DNA from 2 places in the Paenibacillus provencensis genome. Region 2 is predicted to be linked to the other one. Evidence: riboswitches for the same ligand, from Rfam matches in the RefSeq annotation. Region 2 holds a riboswitch; the other holds the start of a gene.
What was found. Region 2 has a riboswitch for FMN ahead of ACFQ3J_RS03665 (DMT family transporter). Riboswitches for the same ligand answer to the same signal wherever they lie in the genome.

Region 1 (4,953 bases), 250 kb from region 2:
CTTATGCGAGCAAGGCGTTCAGCGTAACGGCCATGTGCGCACTTGCCGAGCAGGAAGGTCTATCTCTGGATGTTGTCTCGGATGGAGAGCTTTACACAGCGCTGCTGGCTGGATTTCCGACGGAGCGCATTCACTTCCACGGGAACAACAAAACGCCGAATGAAATTGAAATGGCGCTAGATGCGCGCATCGGCTGCTTCGTCGTGGACAATCTTGTAGAACTGCAATTGCTTCAAGCGATGGCTAGTGAGAAGAATCAACAGGTTAATATCTTACTACGCGTAACTCCGGGTGTTGAAGCTCATACGCATGAGTATATTTCCACTGGACAAACCGACTCGAAATTCGGGTTTGATATCGGAAACGGAGCTGCCTTTGAAGCCATAGAACAGGCATTGAAGCAGCCGAACCTTAAGCTCCTTGGACTCCACTCCCACATTGGTTCCCAGATCTTCGAAGTGGAAGGCTTCCAAATGGCCATAGAGCGGGTCGCTTCTTTTACCAAAGAAGTGAAGAGTAAACTGAACGTTGTGTTCCAGGTTGTCAATCTTGGCGGCGGTTTTGGTATCCGTTACTTCGAAGGAGATACACCACTTCAGGTATCCCAGTATGTCAAGGCAATTACGGATGGAGTTAAGCTTCATTTTGCAGATATTGGCGAAGAGCTTCCGGAAATATGGGTTGAGCCGGGCCGCAGCATGGTAGGCGAAGCCGGTACAACGTTGTATACGGTTGGAGCAATTAAGAACATCCCTGGTGTACGCAAGTATGTATCGGTGGATGGAGGCATGACAGATAACCCGCGTCCAGCTCTCTACGATTCCAAATACGAAGCGATACTGGCTAACCGCGCGAATGAAGCAACAGAAGAGACCGTCTCTATTGCAGGGAAGGCATGTGAGAGCGGAGATATGCTGATTTGGGATTTAGAGCTTCCTCAGGTGGAAACAGGTGATCTGCTGGCAGTATCCTGCACAGGTGCTTATAACTATTCCATGTCTAGCAATTACAACCGGATACGTCGTCCAGCCGTTGTCTTCGTTCAGAACGGTGAAAGTGATCTCGTTGTTCGCCGCGAAAGTCATGAAGATATCGTGCGTAACGATATCATTCCGGCGAGAATCAGCAAACAAACAATTAACAGCTGAATCCATTTTATAACTCATTGAATCAGCTAACATTTTTATTCACTCTCTGCAAGCTGCTGTGTCTAGATCAACGGCTTGGGGGAGTGTTTTTTACATCGGGCTGACATGGTTCCTGCTCAGAAGCCTACGAATAATTGCAAATTGAAGTCAAAGTAGATACAATCAGATAGTGATGCATGAATTAAGGACAAGGCTTATGTACATACCATTGGTCTGCCTTAGAAAATAGTTAAAAGGAAGTGACGCATATGAAAAAAGGAATTATTGAACTTGAAAATGGCGGAACCGTAGAAATCGAATTCCTGCCAGAAGAAGCACCAAATACAGTAGCAAACTTTGAGAAATTGGCTAACAGCGGTTTTTACAACGGTCTTAGCTTTCACCGTGTAATTCCAGGCTTCGTAGCACAAGGCGGATGCCCAGTAGGCAATGGTACAGGCGGCCCTGGTTACTCCATCGATTGTGAAACGGCAACAAACACAACGAAGCATGAAAAAGGCGTACTCTCTATGGCACATGCCGGCAAAAATACAGGCGGAAGCCAGTTCTTCATCGTATATGAGCCGCAGCCGCATTTGGATGGAGTTCATACCGTGTTTGGTAAAGTTGTCAAAGGTATGGAATACATTGATGGCGTGAAGCAAGGCGACAAAATGAAGAGTGTATCCGTATTTGACGCTTAAGTTTAGGCTGCTAGAATTGTTGCAATAGCAAATTACGGCATCCCGCATATTTTATATGTGGGATGTTCTATTACATAGCCGATGGATCTCGAGCCTTGGGTCGTGCAGCTGAATTCGGTTCAGGAGGAAGAATAAATTCTAATAAAAAAGCGCCTGCACGACAGCGGGTGTTAAGCTCAGCTGTTGATTTTTCATAATGGGAATGCTACTATTTTTCTATTACTTCGTTTCATATGCTGTAATCCTTCGGGGCAGGGCGAAATTCCCTACCGGCGGTGATGACTTGAACTCAAGTCTTAGTCCGTGACCCGTTAGCTGGAAGCTATCGGTGGATCTGGTGCAACTCCAGAACCGACAGTATAGTCTGGATGAGAGAAGGAGAATAGGTACATAACAGATGACTCTATTTGTTGGCGTACCCAGCGGAACTTCTGCCTGTGTGTCAGTGATGATGATGCACATGGTTATTTGCCTTACCTTTAACGGTTCAAACCTGAGGTAACGGTAGTGTTCTGCTGCACTTTCTATTAAACTCTCAAGCCCCTTGTCCGGCATTTCGACCGGTTAAGGGCTTTTTTAATGAAATGTTTCTTATTCAATGTCTTTGCTGAAAAGAGGTAAGCATGATGGAAATGATGAATGATGAATTTTACATGTCGCTTGCTCTGGATATGGCAGAAAGAGCGCAGGGGCAAACGGGTATCAATCCAGTTGTCGGCTGTGTCGTCGTGAAGGGTGGACGAATGGTTGGTCTTGGAGCTCATCTGAAAAGGGGTACAGGGCATGCCGAGGTTCATGCCTTGAACATGGCTGGCAGTGAGGCGGAAGGAAGCACCGTTTATGTCACGCTTGAGCCCTGCAGTCACTATGGCAAGACACCTCCATGCAGCGAAAGGCTAATCAGTGAGAAGGTCAAAAGAGTGGTTGTCGCATGCGAAGACCCTAATCCACAGGTAGCAGGCAAGGGATTTGATATGCTTCGCAGACACGGAATCGAAGTCAAAGTCGGTGTACTGAGAGACCGGGCTAGACGGCTCAACGAGAAATTCATCAAATATATTACGACGGGTCTACCCTTTGTAACGCTCAAGACGGCTTCAACATTAGACGGAAAGATCGCAACCAAGAGTGGAGACAGCAAATGGATTTCTAACGAGCAAGCGAGAGAACATATTCATATGCTCAGACATCGTCACCAAGGAATTATGGTCGGGGTGGAGACCGTCATTGCTGACAATCCCGAGTTAACAACCCGGTTATCTATAGATGGGATTAGTCCGATTCGGATCGTTGTGGATTCGAGACTGAGAATCCCTATAGATACCAAGCTGGTTCGTGATGGAAATGCCATGACTTTGATCCTGACGACTGATGAAGCAGCGGCTGAACGTGAGGCGGTGCTGGCAAGTTATGGTGTAGAAGTAATCCGGTGTGGTCCGGGACCGAGGGTCGATCTATTAAGAGCTATGAGCTTGTTAGGTGAAATGGAGATTGGCTCTATATTGCTTGAAGGCGGCGGCACTTTGAACGGCGCAATGCTGGAGGCCAGACTGATCGACCGGCTGCTGATGTTTATTGCACCTAAGATCGTTGGGGGATACGAGACACCAGGCAGCTTCCGATTTGAAGGCGTGGACCGAATGAATGATGCAATTCAATTAAATAAACTTGAAGTCGAGACCATTGGAGATAATATTTGTGTGACAGGTTTACCTGTGTGGCCGTAAGGCTGATTAAGGAGTGAATGCCATGTTTACTGGGCTGATTGAAGAAGTGGGAAGAATTCGCAGCGTTGGCCGTAAAGGGGAAGCAATGGTCCTTGGAATCAGCGCAAAGCGAATCATGGATGATCTTAAGATTGGAGACAGTGTTGCTGTCAACGGAGTATGCTTGACTGCAACATCCATAGAATCCGGCGGCTTCCTGGCTGATGTGATGCCCGAAACTTTTCGTCATACGACCCTTCGTCATTTGGGGAGCGGCAGTCCTGTTAATCTCGAGCGGGCAATGTCAGCGAGTGGCCGTTTTGGAGGACATATTGTACAGGGCCATGTGGATGGAACAGGCAAGATTACTGCGATATCCCGAGACCAGAATGCGGTCGTATTCGAAATTTCACCGGTTAACAGTGATGTATTCCGGTTTATTATTCCGAAAGGCTCCATCACGATTGAAGGAATTAGTTTGACTGTTGTCGATACGACGGCTTCCTCATTTACCGTATCCATCATACCGCATACATTAGGTGAGACGGTGCTTGCTCATCGCAATACAGGGGATATTGTCAATCTCGAGTGCGATATTCTTGGCAAGTACGTGAATCATTTGCTGCAGTATGGACAAGGTGCCTCACCAGCGGACGGAACAGGTGAACAGTCGAAATTAAGCTTTGAATTTCTAAGCTCACACGGATTTAATTGATATAAATGAGCAGTAACAAGGAGGGTGATGACATGGACGAGGAATCCATTTTTCATACAGTAGAAGCAGCACTTCAGGATCTGCAGCAAGGCAAAGTGGTCATCGTCGTTGATGATGAAGACCGTGAGAATGAAGGTGATTTCGTGGCTCTGGCGGATAAAGCTACTCCGGAAGTCATCAATTTTATGATTACAGAGGGCAGAGGACTCGTATGTGTGCCGATTACGCAAGAACGGGCAGAAGAGCTTGACCTTAAACCCATGGTTCACCAAAATACGGATTTTCATGGTACAGCCTTCACCGTGTCCGTCGATCATAAATTAACCACGACTGGAATTTCAGCACATGAACGTTCAATTACGGTCAAAGCACTGATCGACTCGGAAGCTTCCGGAGCGGATTTCAGAAAGCCCGGCCATATGTTTCCACTGATCGCCAAGAAAGGCGGAGTGCTTCGGCGCGCAGGACATACGGAGGCTGCTGTAGATCTTGCCAGAATGAGTGGATCTTATCCTGCAGGTGTGATCTGTGAGATTATAAAGGAAGACGGATCGATGGCCAGACTGCCCGATCTGAAGGAAATTGCAAAGCAGCATGATCTGAAACTTATCAGCATCAAGGACATGATTGCGTATCGCAACGCCAAGGAGAATCTGGTTACTCGTGAGGTTTCGGTGAGAATGCCGACTGATTTTGGCGAG
Region 2 (4,953 bases):
TTCAATAAGCGTAATCGTCTGGCCATCCTCCAGCTGCTCTTCCTTTACAACTACAGGCTGAGCCTCCTCGGGTTCCGAAGATGTACAAGCCGTAAGCGCCAGAGTGAGCATGAGTATACATGCTAGAGCCCGCTTTGTCGTTTCTCGCATGCTATTCCACCTCTTTGTGCCTTGTTAAGGGCTGTCCTCTAAGTTAGACATTATAGCATACTTTGTTTTGAAGGAGAGTCAAAACTGTTACCTGTTCCTGTTTATTCTGTAACAACATTCGCCCTTCTGATATTAACCAGAAGGGCGAATGTTTATTTTCCTATTCAAGTTACTACTTCCTGGTTTGCTTGTCTCCAAGCTCACTGTGACGGTATCCATAGAAGAAATAAATACATAGACCGATGAGAATCCACACGGCAAATCCACCCCAAGTTGAGCCGTCCAGCTGAAGCATCAGCAGCACACAGAATGCTGCACTCAGCAAAGGAAGAAACGGCACCCATGGCACAGAAAATCCTCGTTTAAGATCTGGCCTGGACTTGCGCAGACCAATAACACCTAATGATACGACGGCAAAAGCGAACAGTGTTCCAATAATTGTCAAGCTGGCAAGCTGCTCCAGCGGCAGCAATCCACACAGCAGTGCAATAATGATACCAACCATCCATGTACTGCGGACAGGGGTGTGTCTTTTCTCATCTACTTTGGATAAGAACTTGGGCAGCAGTCCATCCCGGGAAATCGCGAACAAGAGCCTGGTCTGACTAAACAAAAGAACGAGCAGCACCGTTGTAATTCCGACGATCGCTCCAACCGAAATAAGCCCTGCCACAAAGTCTTGTCCTACAAAGCGGAGTGCAAAAGCTACAGGATCTGCAACCCCAAGATTCGTAAAAGGTACCATCCCCGTCAGGACAACGGCGACAAGTGAATACATAATCATACATACAATAAGAGATCCAATGATGCCAATGGGGAGATTACGCTGCGGGTTTTTGACTTCTTCTGCTGCTGTGGCCACCGCATCGAATCCAATATAGGCAAAAAACACAACTGCCGCTCCGCTCATCACCCCTGTAAAACCAAATGGCATGTATGGAGTCCAATTGTCGGGCTTAACATAAAATGCACCGACCAGAATGAAAATGATGATGACTGCAATTTTGACGATGACCATCATTGCATTAAATCTTGCCGTTTCTCTCGCTCCCTGGGTGAGTAATAAACAAATAGCCAATATGATGAGAACGGCCGGCAAATCTATGATTTGTCCCTGCGACAAATTAAAAGCACCAGATATAGCGGTAGGAAGATGTATACCGAAGCCTTCCAGCAGCCCTTGTACATACGCAGACCAACCGCTTGCCACCGATGCGGCAGCAACACCATACTCTAATACCAGTGTCCAGCCCATTAACCATCCGATCACTTCGCCGAATGCAGCATAGCTGTAAGCATAGGCACTTCCGGATACTGTAACCGTGGAAGCCAGTTCAGAATAACACAACGCTGCCAGAATACAGACGATGGCCGCAATAACGAAGGATATCATTAGTGCGGGTCCAGCATGTTCTGCAGCTGCTTGTCCGGTAATTACAAAAATACCGGTACCAATAATTGCACCGACCCCAAGCGATATGAGATCCAGCGCCCCAAGCGTCTTCTTGAGGCCTGTTCCCTTGTTCAGGTCAAAATGCTTCTTGCGAAATAAATCCATAAACTCACTCCTAGATGAATGTTGCAACGCTTTAGTGCAATTGAGCACAAACAATTATTATGTGAAAGTTAGTATGGGTTGTCAACTTTAATCATCGAATTAGAATCATTTGGCTCATGCCTTGCTAACAGATTGCCCCTAGCTAGAATTTTACCCGGAAACAAGAAAAAAGTTGGTTGGTATTACCTGCGAAAAAAAGTATTGCTACGATAGCGCTTACTATATTATTATGTCTGAGTAGGTTACAACTAATTATCTGCTTACTATTTTATACTATCTTAACAAATGAATATTGGATCTTCGGGGTAGGGTGAAAATCCCAATCGGCGGTGACGTTCATGCAAATGAAGAACGAAGCCCGCGACTCGCGTGCTCAGCATTCCTTGAGCACGCGACTGACTTGGTGTAATTCCAAGGCCGACGGTTATAGTCCGGATGAGAGAAGATCACTGATTACATGCTGTTGTTATAATTGAGACGCATGTTTATTTGATCACCCCTGTTGAAAGTGCATAGTTATATGTGCACAATCACGGGGGTTTTTTGACAATCTGAAGATACCATATTCAAATTCTCACTTACGAAGGAGTTTGGATTATGGAACACACGAACAAAAAAGCATCACCTGCGGCGGGCTCAACCGGCTTCTGGCTCGTCGCACTCGGAGCAGCACTATGGGGTATTGGACCCCTGTTCCGTATTCATCTATTGGACTACATGACCTCGACGCAAGTGGTGCTGATTGAGCACCTCCTTGTCTGTCTCGTTGCTGTACCGATTCTATGGATAAACCGATCTGAATTAAAAAGCCTGCGTTTGAAGCATTTATTCGCGCTGCTTGTCATATCCTGGGGCGGTTCTGCACTAGCTACCATTATTTTTACGATGGCCTTGTCGAGCGGTGATCTAAATGCGGTTGTGCTGCTGCAAAAAATGCAGCCGATCTTTGCCATACTGCTCGCAAAGCTGATTCTTAAGGAGACGCTGCCCAAACGATTCGGCTTCTTCTTTACCATCGCAATCCTGGGAACGTATTTGCTTACCTTCGGATTTACAGTCCCTTTTGGATCGAATAATGAATGGATTAAGGTAGGAAGCCTTCTATCTCTACTCGCTGCAGCATTATGGGGTGGATCTACGGTGATGGGACGCTTGCTTCTCGGCCAGGCGCAGTACAAGACGGTGACCTCTCTTCGATATGTACTCGCGCTGCCGTTGCTCCTCGTCATGACCTGGTTAGAAGGAGCAGCGATGAATCTTCCCCAGGCAGGAGCTGCACTAACGAGTATCGGAGTTAACTTGCTGGCACAAGCTTTGCTGCCCGGGCTGCTGAGTCTGCTATTGTACTATAAAGGATTGTCTTCTACCAAAGCATCGATGGCTACCCTTGCCGAGCTCAGCTTCCCGATGATGGGTGTGCTCGTGAACTGGATCGCTTTTGGACAGTTGGTCACTCCTGCTCAGCTCATTGGTTTCGTGCTTATTTGGACATCTTTGTTTATATTCGCGCGTCAGCAGCAACAGAGTAGCGAGCAGCTGGTCTCACACACGACATGAGAACCGATGGAATCAATTTTAGGTGGAAGTTTCACAGATGAGGATATAACGAGTCGGCAAGAGGTTAAAGCTTGACTATATAATTAGAGTCATATTAATGTGTCGCTGTCCATTTGGACGGCGATTTTTTTATATTTGCAGGTTTTCACTTTCCCTCCTATCAGATGGAATTATGCGTTATGATAGAGAGAACGATTAGAAAGGATGATCAATAAGCCTATGACTTCTTTTCCTTATACATCTTATGACGCAGTAGGACTCGCACAGCTGATCAGAGATAAACAAATCTCTCCAGTAGAGCTTGTATCTGCTGCCATTGAAAAAATCAATCAGTTGAATCCTAAGCTTAATGCCGTGGTCCGTACTCGCTACGAAGCTGCACTGCAAGAAGCGCGCGAGGTAAATACACTGGCCCAGCCTTTTGCAGGTGTTCCCATCTTGTTAAAAGACATTTCACAAGCGATCGCCGGCGAGCCTCTTACATCCGGTTCCAAATTATTTGCTGAACACAAGCCACTCTACGATTCTCATTACGTAGCCAAGCTTCGGAGAGCCGGGTTTATTCCGATTGGACACACGAACACCCCGGAATTTGGTCTCAAGAATATTACCGAGCCTAGACTGCACGGCCCTTCAAGAAACCCTTGGAATACAGACCACTCTCCCGGCGGCTCCAGTGGAGGATCGGCTTCAGCCGTTGCCTCCGGTATGATACCTGTCGCCGGAGCAAGTGATGGCGGCGGTTCGATTCGTATCCCCGCTTCCTTCAGCGGGCTGTTCGGATTAAAGCCGACACGTGGACGGACTCCCGTCGGACCGGGAGTTGGTCGGCAGTGGCAGGGTGCTTCCATTGATTTTGCCTTATCAAGAACGGTGCGGGACAGTGCGGCACTCCTCGATGTACTGCAGGTGCTTCAGAACGAAGCTGCCTTCCAGGTACCGCTTTACCCGGGAAGATACTTGGAAGACATGTACTTAACGATTGAACGGAAATACCGAATTGCCTATACGATGGATTCTCCAGTAGGCACGCCTGTCAGTGAGGATGCCAAGGAGGCAGTGCTCAAGGTCGTCAAATACCTGGAATCCGAAGGACATATCGTTGAAGAAAAACAAAGTCCGGTAAACGGCGTTCATCTCATGGAGAATTATTACATGATGAACAGCGGTGAGATGGCAGCCATGGTACTGAAGATGGAGCGCGGGCTTGGAAGAGCCATTACTGCTGAAGACATTGAGATCGAAGGCTGGGTGCTCCTCGAGGCAGGAAGAAAATTATCAGCAGCTGAATTTGTACATAGTCTTGCAGAGTGGGACGTTGCTGCAGCACAAATGGCCGCCATTTTTGATCGATATGACTTCTATATTACACCTGCAAATGCTTATCCGGCTCCGCAGATTGGTGAACTGACCCCTGGGCCAGAGAAGATTCAGCAGCTGCTTAGGGTTAGTGAGTTATCTAAAGACAAACAGCAAGAGCTCATCTATGAAATGTTCGAGCCTAGCTTAACGTATACGCCGTTTACACAGCTTGCGAATTTGACAGGTACACCTGCGATGAGTCTCCCTCTTCATCTTAGTAAGTCCGGGCTGCCCATGGGCGTGCAATTCATGTCTGCTAAAGGAAGAGAGCATGAGATGCTCCAGCTGGCGCACCTGCTTGAGAATACAGATTTGTGGATTACTCC

Region 1: linked by a shared signal. The riboswitch ahead of ribD (bifunctional diaminohydroxyphosphoribosylaminopyrimidine deaminase/5-amino-6-(5-phosphoribosylamino)uracil reductase RibD) and the one ahead of ACFQ3J_RS03665 (DMT family transporter) in region 2 are both predicted to bind FMN.

The regions. Positions count from the first base shown of each region.
Region 1 covers NZ_JBHTKX010000001.1:490,190-495,142, forward strand. Annotated here, with positions in the region: gene lysA (diaminopimelate decarboxylase) at 1-1,148, shown strand, start outside; gene ACFQ3J_RS02440 (peptidylprolyl isomerase) at 1,397-1,831, shown strand; FMN riboswitch at 2,070-2,215, shown strand; gene ribD (bifunctional diaminohydroxyphosphoribosylaminopyrimidine deaminase/5-amino-6-(5-phosphoribosylamino)uracil reductase RibD) at 2,458-3,558, shown strand; gene ribE (riboflavin synthase) at 3,581-4,252, shown strand; gene ACFQ3J_RS02455 (bifunctional 3,4-dihydroxy-2-butanone-4-phosphate synthase/GTP cyclohydrolase II) at 4,285-4,953, shown strand, end outside.
Region 2 covers NZ_JBHTKX010000001.1:744,660-749,612, reverse strand. Annotated here, with positions in the region: gene ACFQ3J_RS03675 (YCF48-related protein) at 1-150, opposite strand, end outside; gene ACFQ3J_RS03670 (amino acid permease) at 323-1,708, opposite strand; FMN riboswitch at 2,001-2,159, shown strand; gene ACFQ3J_RS03665 (DMT family transporter) at 2,306-3,265, shown strand; gene ACFQ3J_RS03660 (amidase) at 3,485-4,953, shown strand, end outside.